2 regions of the Paenibacillus taichungensis genome follow, and region 1 is predicted to be linked to the other one. Evidence: a T-box and tRNA genes for the amino acid it is inferred to sense, from the RefSeq annotation. Region 1 holds a T-box; the other holds one or more tRNA genes.
What was found. The T-box of region 1 lies ahead of trpS (tryptophan--tRNA ligase). A T-box ahead of a tRNA ligase gene usually reads a tRNA of that ligase, here a tRNA-Trp.
Positions count from the first base shown of each region.

Region 2: it encodes a tRNA-Trp, which carries the amino acid that the T-box ahead of trpS (tryptophan--tRNA ligase) is inferred to sense. The anticodon was not compared.

Region 1 is NZ_CP194720.1:5,312,091-5,322,291, reverse strand. It holds gene ACR1R9_RS23880 (rhamnogalacturonan acetylesterase) at 1-274, shown strand, start outside; gene ACR1R9_RS23875 (sensory rhodopsin transducer) at 915-1,325, shown strand; gene ACR1R9_RS23870 (Ger(x)C family spore germination protein) at 1,398-2,543, opposite strand; gene ACR1R9_RS23865 (spore germination protein) at 2,552-4,021, opposite strand; gene ACR1R9_RS23860 (GerAB/ArcD/ProY family transporter) at 4,002-5,108, opposite strand; gene trpS (tryptophan--tRNA ligase) at 5,178-6,170, opposite strand; T-box leader at 6,513-6,816, opposite strand; gene ACR1R9_RS23850 (DMT family transporter) at 6,844-7,779, opposite strand; gene ACR1R9_RS23845 (PLP-dependent aminotransferase family protein) at 7,957-9,351, shown strand; gene ACR1R9_RS23840 (glutamate-1-semialdehyde 2,1-aminomutase) at 9,444-10,201, opposite strand, start outside.
Region 2 is NZ_CP194720.1:213,726-223,926, reverse strand. It holds gene ACR1R9_RS01120 (LiaF transmembrane domain-containing protein) at 1-274, opposite strand, end outside; gene ACR1R9_RS01115 (helix-turn-helix domain-containing protein) at 792-3,149, shown strand; gene ACR1R9_RS01110 (class I SAM-dependent methyltransferase) at 3,333-4,151, opposite strand; tRNA gene ACR1R9_RS01105 (tRNA-Leu) at 4,621-4,699, opposite strand; tRNA gene ACR1R9_RS01100 (tRNA-Cys) at 4,723-4,796, opposite strand; tRNA gene ACR1R9_RS01095 (tRNA-Gly) at 4,803-4,877, opposite strand; tRNA gene ACR1R9_RS01090 (tRNA-Gln) at 4,882-4,956, opposite strand; tRNA gene ACR1R9_RS01085 (tRNA-His) at 4,970-5,042, opposite strand; tRNA gene ACR1R9_RS01080 (tRNA-Trp) at 5,072-5,145, opposite strand; tRNA gene ACR1R9_RS01075 (tRNA-Tyr) at 5,152-5,237, opposite strand; tRNA gene ACR1R9_RS01070 (tRNA-Thr) at 5,243-5,318, opposite strand; tRNA gene ACR1R9_RS01065 (tRNA-Phe) at 5,337-5,412, opposite strand; tRNA gene ACR1R9_RS01060 (tRNA-Asp) at 5,509-5,586, opposite strand; tRNA gene ACR1R9_RS01055 (tRNA-Met) at 5,614-5,687, opposite strand; tRNA gene ACR1R9_RS01050 (tRNA-Val) at 5,706-5,781, opposite strand; tRNA gene ACR1R9_RS01045 (tRNA-Glu) at 5,852-5,923, opposite strand; tRNA gene ACR1R9_RS01040 (tRNA-Ser) at 5,930-6,021, opposite strand; tRNA gene ACR1R9_RS01035 (tRNA-Asn) at 6,025-6,100, opposite strand; rRNA gene ACR1R9_RS01030 (23S ribosomal RNA) at 6,169-9,094, opposite strand; rRNA gene ACR1R9_RS01025 (16S ribosomal RNA) at 9,338-10,201, opposite strand, start outside.

The sequences.
Region 1 (10,201 bases):
CGATTATATCGTCGCCGTGCGTGAGCTGGCACAAGAGGAAGGGGTACCGCTGATTGATCTGGCTGAGCGAAGCCGCATTCTGTTCGAGCAAGCGGGCATTGAAGGCAGCAAGGAGGACTTCATGTGGGTGCTGCCGGGTGAGTATGTAAACTTCCCAGCAGGCGTGGAGGATAACACGCATTTTCAGGAGCGCGGTGCCCGTCGCCTCGCCATGCAGGTAGCGGAAGCCATCCGCGAGCTGCGCCTGCAGCCGCTGCAAATGTATTTGAGGTGAGGGAGCAAAGGAGGAGGGCGGAATCGGAGCAGAGGGAGCGAAGCGTCCGCCTTTGGAGCGGGATTTCCCCTGCTGAGGGGAAATGAAAAAGAAATCCCGAGCCAACAGCGGCCCACAGCCCGATCCGCCCACCGCAGCGCCTGCACGCGAGTTAGCCTTGCTTTTATTCAGCGAGTTAACGAAGTAACGAGCAAGGATGCTTTTTAAGTTGCCCAGCGAGCATAGCGAAGGCAATAAGCCTTTAAAAAGCCAGGGCGAGCGTTGCAGCGGAGGAGGGCGGAATCGGAGCAGAGGGAGCGAAGCGTCCGCCTTTGGAGCGGGATTTCCCCTGCTGAAGTGGAAATGAGAAGAAATCCCGAGCCAACAGCGGCCCACAGCCCGATTCGCCCGCCGAAGCGTCTGCCTCGCGAGCCTCCCGTGCGTTTAACTAATTATTGCATTAGCAAAGGAGGAGGGCGGAATCGGAGCAGAGGGAGCGAAGCGTCCGCCTTTGGAGCGGGATTTTTCCTGCTGAGGGGGGAATGAGGAAGAAATCCCGAACCAACAGCGGCCCACAGCCCGATCCGCCCACCGCAGCGCCTGCCCCGGGAGCCTCCCGTGCGTTTAACTAATTATTGCATTAGCAAAGGAGGAATTATTAATGGCACAGGATCAGACAAACACTTCAGCACATAAAATATCTTCCACTGCGACAGGTCACACCTACTGGGTGATCCCCGATGGTTATATTCCACCGGACAGCTCGGGCTCGCTTGAGAGCCATGAGAGCATCTGTGTATTAAATACAGGCACAGTGGATGCACAGCTGCAAATAACGATTTACTTTGAAGACAGGGAACCGCTCGAAGATATCGTTGCTGAGGTTCCTGCGCGGAGAACAAAGCATATCCGGACAGCTTCGCTGAGATCGGGTGAACAACTTATCCCTCCGGGAGTACCCTATGCCATTACCGTCGCCAGCAATGTTCCTGTTATCGTACAGTACAGTCGTTTGGATACCACTCAGCCTGAACTGGCACTCATGAGTGTTATGGCGTTTCCACTGGGATAACATGTGAATTATAAAATGAAAAGACGATAAGTAACCTTGCATGGACTGCAGGCTACTTATCGTCTTTTTGCGTTACTCATCGTATTTATACGTACTGGCATTGAGGATTTTCACATGAACCTCCACCTTACCGAGTTTAAACCCCTCCAGTGGATTAGTCCTTTTATATACCGCTTGTCTCCATAAAGGGAGATCATGACGATATAGATGTTCCACAAAACCGTAGGAATCAACTTTGCGTGATTTGGTTTTTTCAAACGTATTGCGGATTTCGGACTCAATCTGTTTCTCCGCTGCCTTTTCCATGACATGGGGAGAACGATGAGAGTCATGATCCTCGATGATGGCGCCTTTAACCGAAGTAATCAAGTCAAATGTAACACCGTTTCCTTCTTTCCTCGCCTTAATCTTTGTCTTTGGGTTATTAAGCCTAAGCGTCAGCTCCGGCATTTTGCTCCCGTTGCTGTATACGTACAATGGATATTGATAGACGCGGTCATAATTCACGAATCGTGCGCCATCAGCGTCCTTACCCGTAACCCTGCCTTGATTTTTACCGTTTGAAATGACGTAAAACCCATCCATTCTAATCAGCGGGGGTGTTTCATCCCCGTTATACCAGGTCTGGTTCTGATTGGTAATGGACGGCAAAAGAATAACGGAAGCAGGCTCCCGAAATCCGTCAAGGAGCTGATGTAGCCGGATGGGTTCATAACCGGAATGTTGCTTGTACAGCTTCATAGGTTCAAACAGCTCGATCGTCTGGGCGGATTGGTTCAGCAGGGCAGAGGGAGAGAGTACATCTGTAATGTTATGCTCTGTACCGTAGAGCCAAGGGGTATATCTCAGTTGGCCTGAATGCAACAGTGTATTGAAGACATCCTCCAGTCGTCCATTCAACACATTTTTGGATAAAACAATCGCTTTTACATGGGTCCACAGCGTTTGTTGCTGAGAAGTTTGATATAGATCATCAATAGCCATACTCAGCGTAGAACCCTCACCCCGTCCGATCCAGATATCACTTGCTTGCCTTGAAGTTGGCCCTTCCTGTTTGGCAATACTGGAGAAATCAATGAGCTGAGCGTAAGCAACGTATTGGTTGTCTACATAATCTATTCCTACAGCCGTGATAAAGTTAATGCTCTGAACCTCTTTTGAATCCCAGCACCCGGTCAACAGGATAAAGCAGCTTATAAGCAAGCTAACCTTAGCCATCCATCTTGTCACGAGCGTTTCCTCCGGCGAGTGGAATCCTGGGTATGGAGTACGGCTGGGCGTTTGGTTCGTTTCATGGAAGGGGGCATGGAGACGGCTTGGGTGAAGTCGCCGGGTATATAAGGAGAGACGGGTGACAGGTATGAGACACCATAACACTCCAAGGATACGAGGTGCACCAGCAGACCAAGCAGTCCAATCATGAAACCGAATAACCCAAGAATGGAAGAAATGACTAGCATCCCAATCCGGACTTGAGCAGTAGCCCCACTGAGCACGGTATTCACCAGAATATAACTGGAGATCACCGAGATAGCGACCGTGACTATGATTGTGGGAGAAGTAATTCCTGCTCGAATAGCTGCATCTCCAATAATAAGTCCACCTACGACGCTGACGGTTTGTCCCAAGGCACGTGGGAGTCGGCGGCCAGCTTCATTAAATAGCTCGAACATAAATATCATTAAAAATGCTTCCAGCGTTACTGGCATGGGTAGACCCATCCGCGTGCCTGAAATGGTTGCCAGCAGGGGCAAGGGGATCTGCTCCACATTGAAACTGGTCAGGCCAATATAAAAGGCAGGAAAGAAACAAGCAATCAATAATCCGGAAATGCGCAAAATTCGCTCAAAAGTAACGATGAAAAAGGGGGTACTCTCGTCTTCCGGCGATTTTAGCTGATTAAACAGAGTGGTTGGAGCGATAATGGCTACCGGTGAACCTTCAATGAGAACCACAAATCGCCCATTTAAAAGAGAGTCCACGACATAATCGGGTCGCTCCGTATTATCCGTGAGTGGGAAGATACTGCGAATTCCCCCCATAATTGCACGTTCCATAATAGAGGTACCAAGAATGCCATCGATTTCAATTTGGTCGAGATTCTTGCGTGCTTCTTTCAGAATATCCGGGTTAATGATGTCTTTGACATACAACAGACCAATAGAGGTCTGGGTACGACCACCTTTAACATATTTCTCATAACACATGGAAGAGGTTTTCATTCGTTTGCGAATGAGGCCGATATTTACGGACAGCTCTTCAGTAAATCCGTCCCGAGGTCCTTTAATTGATGACTCGATTGCTGACTCCTCAGGGTTTCTTCCTGGTATACTCGCGATATCTAGACTGCAGGACTGATCACCATTTCCGAAAATAAGCAGTAATTGTCCGCTAAAAATCAGCAGATTTAAATTCTCTGTATCTGTAAGATCTTCTATTGGATTCAAGGTTAATCCCAATTCTTTGGGGTGTGCTTCTTCTATGAACAGAGAATGCTGTTCCAGCCGTGGGATAATAAACTGGTTGATTTGTTTACCGTCCACCAAACCATCGCAATAGAGCATAATTACCGACATATCGGTTTCATCTTTGGCTGGAAAGGTCTGAATAACAACATCTGCGCAGGGATCAAACTGCTCTTCGAAAGAGGCAAGCAGTGTTTCATGGGACGTGGTGTCAATCGTTTGGTGCTCCATGATGTTTCCTCCTCTGATGGCGTGAACTGATGTATGCAACTGCTGTTGCAACTACCGCTAGTCCGCTCAGATACATGAGATTGAACGGGAATATGTACTGGACAAGCAGCTTTTCGAATGTCATATCATCCAGAGGATACAGCATGGAAAGAATAAATAAAACGCCAAGAGTGGCACAACATATGATCCTTCTGGAGGCGCTCTTAATATTCCAAATTTCTACTACAATATACATGGCCAGACTAATCCGGGTGAAAGAACCGGCGAGCCATTGGTAAATGGAAAAGAAATCAGTCTGGGCAATATATTTGCCCAAGGAGGCAATTCGCCATTCTTCAAAGGCCGGATAACGCATTTTGGCAGCTTCGAAAGGGTCGAATTCCACGATTGCCCCAATAAGTGGGCCAAGGGTTAGACCAAGAATAATTGATGCGAGCATCAGGTATTGCCATACACGTATCCGCTTGGAGAGGTGGGGCTGCAAGTACCAGATGAACAGCAACTCAAACATGCCTGAAAGGCTGTAGACTGTGCCATGAAATACGGGATGCCAGCCATGTTCAAGCACAGGCAACAGACGACTGTAATCCTTGTATTGTGTATTAACGATAGCGACATAGAAGCCAAGCAACACAACCAAAGGCAGGATCAAGCCTGCTGTAAATGCCAGAGAGCGTACTCCTTTATAGGCCGCATAGGCACAGAGAGACATCAGGGCAATGCTTGTAACCAATATTGGCGTCTCCGTCAGATAATTGGTTTTGGCCCAAGTGGTGGTATCATGCAGAGTGAAGTAGATCACGGACAGAAAAAAGAGGCTGTTTCCCACCCGAAACAGCATGCCAAGAGGCTTGCCAAGATGGGAAGTCAGCCATTCATGCAGGGTTTGGTGCTGGAGAAAACGAGAAACATACGCAAGCATTAGAGTGAATATAAGATAAGGTCCTGCAGACAACAGAACGGATATCCATGCATCCCTTTTGGCTGAAGACAAAAGGGCAGGGATGATCAGGACGTGGCTGATCAGGCCGACAGATAACATCATTAACATCATGGCTTGCAAAAAAGAAGGCTGTGTTGGTTTCATGCTGAGGGGACCTCTTTTCCCAATATACTGTTCTCAGCAGTGTTAACGTGAACAAGCCTTCTCATACCGTCAGTCGAAATAACGTATTCCCATCGCTTCACGAACCTCTAGCATTGTCTCACGTGCAGCTTGACGGGCCTGACGTGTACCTTCCACGAGGATTTCTTTCACTTCATGCCCACGGTGTTCATAGTAATTTCGCCGTTCACGGAAAGGGGAGAGCAGTTCGTTAATTGCAGTACCTGCAATCTTTTTGCAATCCTTGCAACCAATGGTGCCGTTACTACAGTTCGCATGAATCTCAGCAGCCTCATCCTTTCGAAACAGCTGGTGATAGGCAAACACCGGACAAATATCTGGATGTCCCGGATCAGAACGATGAATGCGTGCAGGGTCAGTTTTCGCCTTGGACAGCTTGGCATATACATCATCAGGATGAGCATTCAACGAGATGGCGTTGCCCATACTTTTGCTCATTTTGCCCACGCCATCCAGTCCGCCCAGCCGTTCTCCGGTCAGAATACGTGGTTCAGGCAGAACTGGGGAATATAATTCATTGAACCTCCGTACCAGTTTCCGCGCTGTTTCGATATGTGGGATCTGGTCTTCTCCCGCTGGAACAAGGGTTGCTTTGCAGAACGCAATATCCGCAGCTTGGCTGACGGGATATCCAAGAAATCCGTAATAGAGATCCTTATAACCACGGTCACGCGCCTCGTTTTTTATCGTAGGATTATGCCGAAGACTGTTCACCGTGACAAACATGGAGAAAATGACAGTTAGCTCGGCAATTTCCGGAATCATCGACTGGATGAACAGAGTGGCTTTATTGGGATCGATACCTACGGCAAGATAATCAAGTGTCACTTGATGCACGCTGTCTGCAATCAGCCCCGGTTGGTCATAGTGGGTCGTGAGCGCCTGTACATCAGCCAGTAAAATATACGTTTTGTACTCATCCTGCAATTGCACCCGACTGCGCAGGCTGCCCACGTAATGGCCGAGATGAAGCTGTCCGGTTGTTCGGTCGCCGGTTAAAATAATGTCTTTGTTCTTGTTCATGGTTTATTCTCCTTTGATGTTGTGATTTTGCGATCCATAATTGCTGACGCCACCAGCCGTCTTCCACGACCATCACCTCCTTTCAGCCTGCATCTTTCTCAGTCGAACTAAAGATTATTTACACTTGTCACTTCGATGACAGAACAACCTTCCGATCGCTGTTATCCCCTGATTTTTTGATACACTTTTACAAAGGTGAAATCTGGGGATAAAGGCGAACACTCCGCTTCTTCAGGTTATTTCTGTCCTCTCCGTTCTTGTGTAAATGTTGAGTTGTACTAATAAAGAAATTAAATCAAAAAAAGCCTCGTCCTTCATCCTGTTTCCCAGACGGGAACAGAATAGAAGGACGAAGCTTATGCTTCGCGGTGCCACCTTAATTGGCCGCTGGTTGCGGCCCACTTGAGGGATACGGATAAATATATGCGGAAAGCTCACATATGCCTTATCGATATCCTGTCCATGGATAACGGCTGAACATGCCGCCTTGCCTACTGACGATCCGCGCTCCTGAGTACAGGTGGCAGAACGGGTTCAACTCGGAACTCCGAAGCCCATTTCCACATGACCGATACACCTGCTCACACCATCCGCCGGCTCTCTGAGGTATCCTGTCCTGTGTACTTCTCTTCATCATTGTTGATAACGTCCGTTTACAATTTTTCACATTGTATCATGCTTTATCTGGATTGACCAGCCCACGTTTTCTTCCGCTCATATTGGTGCCAAGTACACCAGCGATGATCAGCAGGGCTCCAACAAAGTGGTATCCATACACTGGTTCATGCAATATCCAGGCTCCGCCAGCAATCGAAATGAGCGTGGACAAATTACTGAATACACTCATTTTGGAAGCTTCCAGATGAGTCAGGGCATAACTCGCCAGCAGCGTGGAGAACATGGTGGAGAGGACGGCCAGATAGGCCAGTGCTCCTAGGTAAGATGCATCTCCGAGTGGCTTCACATAATCCACCATGGTTCCGCTCGACGCGTGACGAATCAGGGAAGCTGCGTTGAAGACGATAAATCCAACCATCAGGGTCACCCAGGTCAATTCCATCGGTTTATATTTCTGCGCCAAGGGTCTTGCCAATACACCATAACCTGCAAAACACACTGTGGAGAGCAGCAATAAAGCAATACCTTTAAAATTGCCTGCCGACATCCCGCTTCCTTTCATCAAGAAAATAAAGATCACACCCGCCACGGACAACAGTAGAAACAGTTTTTGCAAAAGGGATGTACGTTCTTTTAGAAAGATAGAGGCCAACACAAGTGTGAAAACGGGGGCCATCGCCTGGATAATCCCTGCTTCCGATGAGTTGGACGAGACTAACCCGAATGCCTGAAAGGCAAAAAACAAAACAGGAGAGAGCAGCCCGAGCGGAATGATACGCCACAGATCACGAAGGGTTAGCTTGATCTTGATCCATCCAAAAATAACAGGAATGCTGACTACAAGTAACGACAAGGCAAAACGGTGTGCCAATACATCAATTGGATGTGCGACACTTACCGTCATTTTAACGAATAAAAAGGATAAACCAATAATGGCTGCATATAAAACAGCTGCTACATATGCATATGTTCTAGTCTGGCTATTGTTCATAGGGTTTCCTCCAATAATACGGTTTTTCTTTATTACTTCAACGGCGCATATGTTGCTGCGTACGCTGTCTGACCTTATTCAATATACTGCCAGACCAATAGTGGTACAATAGACAAAAACGTATACTGTACCGGTACACTTAAAGTAATGCTGAAGTCGGAGGAGAGGCAGAATCCAATGAGAAAGTACGAAATTATTGCTGAATCACTTAAGCAATGGATTCAGGACCAATTGCGCCAGCAGAACAGTGGACAATGGCAGGATAAAGGCATCAAACTGCCGGCTGTGCGTGTTCTGGCTGAGCAATATCAATGTAGCGTAAGTACAGCCATACGCGCGTACGAGTGGCTGGAAGAACGCCATCTGGTCTACGCGGTGCCTCAGTCCGGATATTATGCGGTACAGAATGGAGCCGAAGTGGAGGATGGGGAATGGCAGGGTCCAATGGATTTTGCCTCCGCAGCTCCTGATCCGCGAGTATTCCCTTATTCCGATTTTCGCCATTGTGTGGATCAGGCTATGGAGAAGAAACAGGCGGATTTGTTTTTGTATGGAACTGAGAGAGGCTTACCTTCATTAATTGATCTGCTGCAGAAGCAATTCGCCGATTATCAGGTGTTTGCCCGGAATGAGCAGTTCTTTATTACGTCAGGGGTGCAGCAGGCCCTTGCTGTGCTGGCGCTAATGCCTTTTCCGAATGGGAAAAAGCAGGTGATGCTGGAACTGCCGGGTTATCATAATATGCCTTCGCTTCTACAAGGTCTGAATGTACCGATTGCTGGGGTCAGACGCTCTCTGGGTGGCCTAGATTGGGACACGCTCGAACGACAGTTTCGCGAAGAAGACATCAAATTTTTTTATGTTATGCCGCGTTTTCACAACCCGATTGGGACTTCCCTGACGTCAGCTGAGAAGAAAAAATTGATCAGGTTGGCGCAGCGTTATGATGTCTATCTGGTAGAGGATGATTTCTTGGCTGATCTGGAAGAGAACACGAAGCAGGACCCGTTATGGTCATATGATACGGAAGGGCGAGTCATTTATCTGAAAAGTTACTCCAAAATCCTGTTTCCCGGCCTGCGGATTGGCGTGGCTATTTTGCCTGCAAGTCTTACTGCATCGTTTAGTAAATACAAAAAAATGCTCGACATTGACACCGCGGTACTATCCCAGGCAGCACTTGAGGTCTATATCCGTAACGGGATGTTTGCCCACCATGGCAAAGTCATCCGCAGCCGCTATGCTGCCCGGATGAACAAATTGTATCAACAACTTAACGCCTTCCCAGACTTCGGCCCATTTGCGAATGCACCGCGTACTGGAGGGGAGCATACGGTTCTGCCGCTGCCTAAGGATATGCCGCTCAGGGTCTTGCTGTCCCGGTTGGACCAACGGGGAGTCATTGCCGATACAACAGAACGATATTATCCGGAAGGCGCACAGGAAATATATCAGGATAAAATGCTGCGGTTAAATATATCCAATGTTCCAAAGCAGCGGATCAAGGAAGGGCTGCGGATTATCCGTGAGGAAATAGTGAAACTGCAAAAGGCGTCCACACAAGCGGATTAATCGCTTGTGGGACGCCTTATTTCATGTGAATGTGATTAATTTCAGTAACATGCTATGCTGCGACGTGTGAATTGTTCTTGTTAGATAACGGTCTACGCCTGAGCCATAGCTTTGAAGGAAGCTTCTGCGGCTTCGAGTGTTTCCGCAACATCCTTGTCCGTATGTGCAGTAGTCAGGAACCAGGCTTCATATTTGGAAGGAGCCAGATTAATGCCACGATTCAGCATATGACGGAAGAAGGAAGCGAACTGTTCACCGTCGGTATCCTGGGCTTGATCATAGTTCGTAATCGGGTGGTCACAGAAGTGGGTGGAAAATGCACCACGAATTCGGTTAATGGTTAATGCAATGCCATGACGATCTGCAGAAGCCTGAAGGCCTGTTGTCAGATCAATCGCAAGACGTTCCATCTCCGCATATACACCTTCGCCTTGCAGGACTTCCAGACAAGCGATACCCGCAGAGATAGACGCAGGATTACCAGCCATTGTTCCGGCTTGATAGGCAGGGCCGAGTGGAGCAACCTGCTCCATAACCTGTTTACGACCGCCGTAAGCACCGATTGGCAGACCGCCGCCGATAATTTTACCAAGTGCAGTCAGATCCGGTTCGATCTCCGCATGATTGTCCAGTCCAGCGTAAGTCTGTGTAGAGCCATAGTGGAAACGGAAGGCTGTAATGACCTCATCGTAAATGACGAGCGAGCCGTTGTCCCGAGTCATGGCACAGAGTCCTTCCAGGAAGCCAGGTTCTGGCATAACCATACCGAAGTTGCCGACAATCGGTTCAACCATGACTGCGGCGACATCATCGCCCCAACGCTCCAGAGCTGCTTTCAGGCTGTCCAGAT
Region 2 (10,201 bases), 1.8 Mb from region 1:
ACATGGAGAATCCGAAGATGATTAACCCAATCGCGATGATCGGTCCGATCAGCCAGGCCAGTTTACCCAGCAATGAGAGGATACCGATGAAGAGAACAATCCATCCAAGCAGTACATTTCCTCGTTTAACTCCGTAGTAGCCAAGTGCAATCATCAGGATCGGAATTAGATAACCCATTAAATGTCCCAGTAGAGGAGTTAACTTTCCGAAGAGGAGGAGTGCACCCAATGCAATAAGTACAACCGCCCAGCCATTTCCTTTATTCCATCTCATAATTATTGTTCACCACCCTTTCGGTTCGTTAATTTTGGTTTGTGTGTTTGTTCGTTTGTTTCTTGTTTAACCTTATGTCCTTATTCTAGGGGAAATTGCGACTTTTCAAAACAGACCGTGGACGGTTTTTCATCCTAGACTCAGGTCGGGGATCGGGTTGGACCTTTGACTGTCCCTTGATCAGACCATTGGCCACTATACCGAATAAAGGCCTTAGATATCCCTTATTACCCTTCTTCAAAGCCGTTTCACCCCGTATGAATACGACTTCCATACCTCTTATCTACGTTCTCCCTCGACTGACGTTTCCCATTATGCCTTCCATTAAAGCTAAAACGACCTCTATTAAAATTTGAACGATTTCATGATCTTAATTTCCGCTTGGTTTTTTATTACTTTTTTATCCAAATAAACAAAATTTAGATTGTTCTATATGTAAGCGTTTACTAAAATAGAAAGTGTTACTACTTCATAAGTCAGGAGTGGACCTGTGCGATCATTCAGCTATCTACATAAAATGATAGTCTTCGGAATCTTGTTAAGTACCCTGCCCATTCTGTTGACGGGAATCGCCGCTTTTATCTATTCTTCAAAACAATCAGAGCTGCATCGTGCTCAAGCCAATAAACAACTGTTAATCCAAATGCAAACCAACGTGGAGCACAAACTTGCAACCGTAAGCTATATGCTTGATCAGGCCGTTCGGTCACCGGACACGCTCCATTCGCTAACTTCATCATCATCTGTTCAGGGTACCGGGCCTTTGTTTGCTGAGAAGTTACAGACCGAATTCAAGAATATGAGGTCATGGGAACCTCTGATGGATATTACGCTTGTAAATCAGACCCAGGACTGGCTTATCGATCATGCTGGCCTATACCTGAATACTGACTTCCCAATGGCTCTGCCCATGAAAGATTTGTTATCCAACACCCTCACTTCCGGTTGGCAGCTTACACCATCATCTGTTTTCAATAACAATGAGCGCCCGGTGAATTCAGGCTGTATCTATCATATTGCACTCGCCAGATCGATACCCGATGTAAATGTTTCTTCTGACGCTGCCCTGATTGCGGGAGTTCCCGCATGCTCACTACAAAAACCACTGGAAGAGGATGCACCCGACAGCTCTACAGCCGGACTTATCATTTTGAATCGTGAACAACGCATCATGGTCCACCCCGATCCCGAATATATTGGTCAGCCATTAGCTTCAGCAGGAATATGGGACAACGATTCGAAGGCCAACTTTAGTGAATTGTTATCTAAGCGTGGTTTCGCTGCCTCTTCAGGTCAACGAGAGGTGCGTATTGCAGATACACGTTACTCGCTGTCCTATGCGCATTCTTCTCTAAAAGGGTGGACATATATTCTCATTTCGCCTACGAATATTCTTACTCACGAGTATGTTCAGATTGGGCTGCACACCATGTATATCAGTGTTGCTATGCTACTGCTCTCACTGTTGCTCTCATGGGTAGGTTCGAGACGAATGCATATTCCCATCCGCAAGCTTCTTGCACAACTCGGTGATAAACGCTTACCCGATCGCCTTGCAACCAAGTCTACACTTCATATAGACGAATTCGAGCAAATCAGAGCTGGCGTCTCGCAGCTCTCTGCTTCTCAATCCCAGCTTGAAAGCAAACTAAATCAATATAAGTTGCAGATACGCACTCATTTTCTAATCAACCTGCTTCTGGGTAAAAATGCACCGTCCACTCTTCATGACACACTCAGAGAGAATGGTTATGGTTCACAGCTTCAAGAGTGGCAACAAATAGCCGTCATTGCAATCCAGACTGATCTTATGAATCACACCAAATATCATGCCAAGGATCGGGATCTGTTGTTGTTTGCCGTTCAGAACATACTGGAGGAGAGTATTTATGCAGAACAACAGTTACTTCCTGTGGTATATGAACAGGCTGTCGTTACAATCATCGGTACCTCTGAGCAAGACCGTGTTCGTTTTTCACAACATCTGTACACGTTAACCGAACAACTCCAACATCAGATCAGTGTGATCCTTAGTCTTCAAGTAAGCATTGGCTTCAGTCAGCCTCACAACTCCCTATTTCAGATACCACAAGCTTATACAGAGGCCTTTGAGGCACTTAAGCATCGAATGAAACTGGGAGCAGGCATCATCTTTCAGTTTGAGGCGATAGACAATAGTACTTCCCATTGGACACTGCCATATCCCGAATCACTGGAATATACGCTGATACAAGCTATCCAAAATGCCGATGAAGCCCTGGCCTCCTCTCATCTCCATCAGTTGCTTAAAGTGCTCTTTGGCATGGAATGCACACCGGAAGAATATCAGGTAGCACTTACCCGATTGTTAACACATATTTTGCAGATGATGCAGGAATCCGGTATACGACTGGGACAGATCTCCAAAGGCCATGGGTCTATTTTCAATGAACTTCATGCTCTGCAGTATGCAGCTGAGGTTGAGCAATGGTTTAACAAACATATCATCATACCGATCATTCTCATTTTGAAAGAAAGACAGTACGCCCAATATCAGCAAATATCCGAGAAAATGATTGCCATCATACAGCAAGAATACGATAAGGATCTGACGTTGGAGGAATGCGCATCCAGACTTCATTACAATGCCAACTACCTAAGTAGTGTGTTCCGCAAAGAGACAGGATGTTCATTCAGTGAGTATCTGACAAAGTACCGCTTCAGTATAGCTAAAAAATGGCTCGACGAAAGCGAGCTGACGGTCAAGGATATCGCCGCACGGCTTCGTTATAACAACCCGCAGAACTTTATCCGTTCTTTTCGAAAATGGGAAGGGATCACGCCTGGACAGTATAGGGGACGTAAACATAAGCCTGATCTATACATGAAGCAATAACGGCTCTTTGGAGGATGAAGTATGAGAGTTATATCAATTTCTATTTATAGAAGAAGAACGTTTGTTATTTAGTCGAAGAATAAGATGTCTTATATCTGACCATCAAAAAGGGAGCAGTTATACTGCTCCCTTTTCCTTTTTAAAACTTTATCTAAATTGATTCCTGCTGAAATGGGTCTACTGTTACTTGGTCCGTACCACTTTCATGTTCTGTTGCTCCAATTGAATCAGAATTTTACCGAACTTCCCTCCGCGTGAGAATGTAACCATACCATCCTTGTAAGTGTCTCTGATATATTGCTCAGCCAGGGCAAGTGAACCTTCATCCGTTGGCAGTTCGTGCGTGCTAAGCCACTCCTGAAGCTTATCAACGACTTCCTCAACAGACATCTGCATATAACTTGTTTCTTTAGTGATTAAGGTGGTGTAAGAATAATCTTTCAGGTACAGCAGCTGTTGTATATATCCCATATCTCCGGCGTTGTATGATGGATAGACACCTAGTACCTCTTTAAGCTCATTTATTAGTGTGTGTTCTCTCGGTCCAGCCATCGTACTAATATAAACATACTTTCGGGCAGTGCTAATCGCCTGTTCAATCGTTTCCCAATTCGACATTGCCGGGCACATGGATGCAAATGCAAAATCATATTTCTTCTCCCAGCCTTTGTCCTGAATCGATATGTCCTCGAACCGCTCTGAAACGATATCAATACTGGATGTAAGGGATGCAGGAATAGTCTCCTTCATTAATGAAACTAACAGTTCAGAGGGCTCTACAGCTGTAACGTTCGCTCCTTTGGTTGCAAAAGGAATCGTAAAGATGCCTGACGCTGCTCCAATGTCTAATATGGATAACCCGTCAAAACTCACACCCTGATTTTCTATCCAGCCTGTGATGCGATCGGATCGCTTCTTTCCATCGTCAGTAAACGACTGTTGGTGATATTCTCTAGCCCATCGTTCAAATGCTCCTGTTGCGTCAAACGCCGTACTCTTCATATTGTATTTTGAAGCTGTCGACTGATTCTTCCCACACAGATCGATCAAATAAAATTTCAGAATGTTTTAATACATGTTTTTCCTCAGACACGTTGCTTCACTCCGTTTCTTTTATAAAATATAAATTCACACGCAAAAGGATACTATCTTGCTTGGATAAGCATCTTTTATATGAATTTAAAAGAGCTATAATATCCATAATTAAACGAAGTAATATTAGAGACTTTGTATATCCACAATATACTGATTAAAGTTATGAGTCAATACGTAAACAAAAATAATTCCATCTCCTTCTATAAGCCATAATCCGAGTGCCAGAGATCAGGGAATGAAATGGTGTTGTGATGACCTACAAAATTCCATTCAGGAGCCCCTCTTTGCTTAATTGCCGCACGTCACCTTTCATTCCGACAAATAAAAAAAGCTCATTAGATTTTGCATCTAATGAGCTTTTCCATACTTGCTTGAATACCGGCGAGAGGACTCGAACCTCCACGGTTTCCCACTCGATTTTGAGTCGAGCGCGTCTGCCATTCCGCCACGCCGGCATATGAAGTTTTTATGAAAATACTGGAGGCGCCACCCAGATTCGAACTGGGGATAAAGCTTTTGCAGAGCTGTGCCTTACCACTTGGCTATGGCGCCATATTTTGGAGCGGACGACGGGAATCGAACCCGCGACCCTCGCCTTGGCAAGGCGATGCTCTACCGCTGAGCCACGTCCGCATAATGGCTGGGGATATAGGATTTGAACCTATGCATGACGGAGTCAAAGTCCGTTGCCTTACCGCTTGGCTAATCCCCAAAAAAAACAAAGGGGCGATCGAGGGGAATTGAACCCCCGAATGCCGGATCCACAAACCGGTGCGTTAACCACTTCGCCACGATCGCCATAATACAATATGTTCTTAAAAGTTAATTGGCAGGGGCAGCAGGAATTGAACCCACACCAACGGTTTTGGAGACCGTTGTTCTACCTTTAAACTATGCCCCTAAAAACTGGTGGAGGATGATGGATTCGAACCACCGAACCCGTACGGGAGCAGATTTACAGTCTGATGCGTTTGGCCACTTCGCTAATCCTCCATAAGTGGTGCCGGCGAGAGGACTTGAACCCCCAACCTACTGATTACAAGTCAGTTGCTCTACCAGTTGAGCTACACCGGCGTATTAAGTTGTGATAAATGGTGGCTCGGGACGGAATCGAACCGCCGACACGAGGATTTTCAGTCCTCTGCTCTACCGACTGAGCTACCGAGCCATAATAAAGTTTAATCCTGAAACGTTACACTTTATCTAGGGCGTTCGGTGCCATATAGCAGATTTAGTGAACAGCTTCCTCATGTAAAGATTAAAATGGCGGAACCGACGGGATTCGAACCCGCGATCTCCTGCGTGACAGGCAGGCATGTTAGGCCAACTACACCACGGTTCCAGATCACTTTCTTGATAGAAAGTATAATTGCGGGGGCAGGATTTGAACCTGCGGCCTTCGGGTTATGAGCCCGACGAGCTACCGGGCTGCTCCACCCCGCGTCGTTATTAAAAGTTATATGGTGGAGGCTGAGGGGATCGAACCCCCGACCCTCTGCTTGTAAGGCAGATGCTCTCCCAGCTGAGCTAAGCCTCCGAACAACACATTTATGATCTTATCATAAAATTGCTGTGTAAATCAACTTCTTTTTTTTCGAAGTTAGATATGACCCGTAGGGGATTCGAACCCCTGTTACCTCCGTGAAAGGGAGGTGTCTTAACCCCTTGACCAACGGGCCTTGCTATGGCGGAGAGAGAGGGATTCGAACCCTCGAGACGCTTGTGGCGCCTACACGATTTCCAATCGTGCTCCTTCGGCCAACTCGGACACCTCTCCATATGGCTCCCCGAACAGGGCTCGAACCTGTGACAACTCGATTAACAGTCGAGTGCTCTACCAACTGAGCTATCAGGGAATAATGCTTCAGAGATCATTCTCTGAAAACTAGATCCGAAACGAAATGTGCGATTTACAACTTGCATATTGGATAAGCCCTCGACCGATTAGTACTGGTCAGCTCCATGCATTGCTGCACTTCCACCCCCAGCCTATCTACCTCGTCGTCTTCAAGGGGTCTTACATACTGGGAAATCTCATCTTGAGGGGGGCTTCACGCTTAGATGCTTTCAGCGCTTATCCCTTCCGTACATAGCTACCCAGCGGTGCTCCTGGCGGAACAACTGGTACACCAGCGGTACGTCCATCCCGGTCCTCTCGTACTAAGGACAGCTCCTCTCAAATTTCCTACGCCCACGACAGATAGGGACCGAACTGTCTCACGACGTTCTGAACCCAGCTCGCGTACCGCTTTAATGGGCGAACAGCCCAACCCTTGGGACCTACTTCAGCCCCAGGATGCGATGAGCCGACATCGAGGTGCCAAACCTCCCCGTCGATGTGGACTCTTGGGGGAGATAAGCCTGTTATCCCCAGGGTAGCTTTTATCCGTTGAGCGATGGCCCTTCCATGCGGTACCACCGGATCACTAAGCCCGACTTTCGTCCCTGCTCGACTTGTAGGTCTCGCAGTCAAGCTCCCTTATGCCTTTGCACTCTTCGAATGATTTCCAACCATTCTGAGGGAACCTTTGGGCGCCTCCGTTACTCTTTAGGAGGCGACCGCCCCAGTCAAACTGCCCACCTGACACTGTCCCCGCACCGGATTACGGTACCAGGTTAGAACCTAGATACGATCAGGGTGGTATCCCAACGGTGCCTCCACACAAGCTGGCGCTCATGCTTCAAAGGCTCCCACCTATCCTGTACAGATCGTACCCAAATTCAATATCAAGCTGCAGTAAAGCTCCATGGGGTCTTTCCGTCTTGTCGCGGGTAACCTGCATCTTCACAGGTATTAAAATTTCACCGGATCTCTCGTTGAGACAGCGCCCAAGTCGTTACGCCATTCGTGCGGGTCAGAATTTACCTGACAAGGAATTTCGCTACCTTAGGACCGTTATAGTTACGGCCGCCGTTTACTGGGGCTTCGGTTCACAGCTTCGGATTGCTCCTAACCGCTCCCCTTAACCTTCCAGCACCGGGCAGGCGTCAGCCCGTATACTTCGCCTTACGGCTTCGCACAGACCTGTGTTTTTGCTAAACAGTCGCTTGGGCCTTTTCACTGCGGCCCCCTCGTGCTATTCACACTACCGGGGCACCCCTTCTCCCGAAGTTACGGGGTCATTTTGCCGAGTTCCTTAACGAGAGTTCTTCCGCGCGCCTTAGAATTCTCTTCTCGCCTACCTGTGTCGGTTTGCGGTACGGGCACCATCACCTGGCTAGAGGCTTTTCTTGGCAGTGTGAGATCATGACCTTCGCTACTATAATTTTCGCTCCCCATTACAGCCCAGCCTTACGATGTGCGGATTTGCCTACACATCAGCCTCACTGCTTAGACGGACATCCATCAGTCCGCGTCACTACCCTGCTGCGTCCCCCCATTGCTCATAACGGCTTACGGTGGTACAGGAATTTCGACCTGTTGTCCTTCGACTACGCCTTTCGGCCTCGCCTTAGGTCCCGACTTACCCTGAGCGGACGAGCCTTCCTCAGGAACCCTTAGGCTTTCGGCGGATCAGATTCTCACTGATCTTTTCGTTACTCATACCGGCATTCTCACTTGTATAATGTCCAGCGCTCCTTACGGTACACCTTCAACCCTTATACAACGCTCCCCTACCCCTGATGCAAAGCATCAAGCCATAGCTTCGGTGGTGTGTTTAGCCCCGTTACATTTTCGGCGCAGAGTCACTCGACCAGTGAGCTATTACGCACTCTTTCAATGGTGGCTGCTTCTAAGCCAACATCCTGGTTGTCTGTGCAACTCCACATCCTTTCCCACTTAACACACACTTGGGGACCTTAGCTGATGGTCTGGGCTGTTTCCCTTTTGACAATGGATCTTAGCACTCACTGTCTGACTCCCGGAAGTAAGTCTATGGCATTCGGAGTTTGACTGAGCTTGGTAACCCTTGCGGGCCCCGCACCCAATCAGTGCTCTACCTCCACGACTCTGTTTTCCGAGGCTAGCCCTAAAGCTATTTCGGGGAGAACCAGCTATCTCCGAGTTCGATTGGAATTTCTCCGCTACCCCCACCTCATCCCCGCACTTTTCAACGTGCGTGGGTTCGGGCCTCCAGTGCGTGTTACCGCACCTTCACCCTGGACAGGGGTAGATCACCCGGTTTCGGGTCTACGTCCACGTACTATGTCGCCCTATTCAGACTCGCTTTCGCTGCGGCTCCGGCTCTTCACCTTAACCTTGCACGGGAACGTAACTCGCCGGTTCATTCTACAAAAGGCACGCCATCACCCCTAAAACGGGCTCTGACTTTTTGTAAGCACACGGTTTCAGGTTCTATTTCACTCCCCTTCCGGGGTGCTTTTCACCTTTCCCTCACGGTACTGCTTCACTATCGGTCGCTAGGAAGTATTTAGCCTTGGCAGATGGTCCTGCCGGATTCATACGGGGTTTCACGTGCCCCGCACTACTCGGGATACATCTCGGAGAGAACCAACTTTCAAGTACAGGGCTTTTACCTTCTTTGGCGGGCCTTTCCAGACCTCTTCGTTTAACCGGTTCCTTTGTAACTCCATGTGAGATGTCCCACAACCCCAAAGAGCAAGCTCTCTGGTTTGGGCTTCTCCGCGTTCGCTCGCCGCTACTGACGGAATCACTATTGTTTTCTCTTCCTCAAGGTACTTAGATGTTTCAGTTCCCCTGGTATGCCTCTACATAACCTATGTATTCAGTTATGAGTAACTGGAAATTACCCCAGCTGGGTTTCCCCATTCGGACACCCCCGGATCAAAGCTTGCTTACAGCTCCCCGAGGCAGTTTCGTTGTTCGCCACGTCCTTCATCGGCTCCTAGCGCCTAGGCATCCTCCGTGTGCTCTTAGTAGCTTAACCAATTGCTCCAAGGAGCAAATGCAATCTACCGTTTTTATTGAAACTTGTTTACACAAGTTCAGCTTAAAAAGGAATGTTCTAATTCGCAATTTTCGTTTCGATATCTAGTTTTCAAAGAACAAGCTCCATGCAAAAGCAAGCTGTTTTGAGAGTTTGAGCTCTCAAAACTGAGCAACGAGTGAGTAAGTTTTGCAGCTAAGCTGCGTATTTGAATGTTTCCACTCGGGAAACGATTCTCCATAGAAAGGAGGTGATCCAGCCGCACCTTCCGATACGGCTACCTTGTTACGACTTCACCCCAATCATCTATCCCACCTTCGGCGGCTGGCTCCTTGCGGTTACCCCACCGACTTCGGGTGTTATAAACTCTCGTGGTGTGACGGGCGGTGTGTACAAGACCCGGGAACGTATTCACCGCGGCATGCTGATCCGCGATTACTAGCAATTCCGACTTCATGCAGGCGAGTTGCAGCCTGCAATCCGAACTGAGACCGGCTTTTTAGGATTCGTTCCACCTCGCGGCTTCACAGCCCGTTGTACCGGCCATTGTAGTACGTGTGTAGCCCAGGTCATAAGGGGCATGATGATTTGACGTCATCCCCACCTTCCTCCGGTTTGTCACCGGCAGTCACCTTAGAGTGCCCACCCGAAGTGCTGGCAACTAAGATCAAGGGTTGCGCTCGTTGCGGGACTTAACCCAACATCTCACGACACGAGCTGACGACAACCATGCACCACCTGTCTCCTCTGTCCCGAAGGAAAGATACATCTCTGTACCGATCAGAGGGATGTCAAGACCTGGTAAGGTTCTTCGCGTTGCTTCGAATTAAACCACATACTCCACTGCTTGTGCGGGTCCCCGTCAATTCCTTTGAGTTTCAGTCTTGCGACCGTACTCCCCAGGCGGAGTGCTTAATGTGTTAACTTCGGCACCAAGGGTATCGAAACCCCTAACACCTAGCACTCATCGTTTACGGCGTGGACTACCAGGGTATCTAATCCTGTTTGCTCCCCACGCTTTCGCGCCTCAGCGTCAGTTACAGCCCAGAGAGTCGCCTTCGCCACTGGTGTTCCTCCACATATCTACGCATTTCACCGCTACACGTG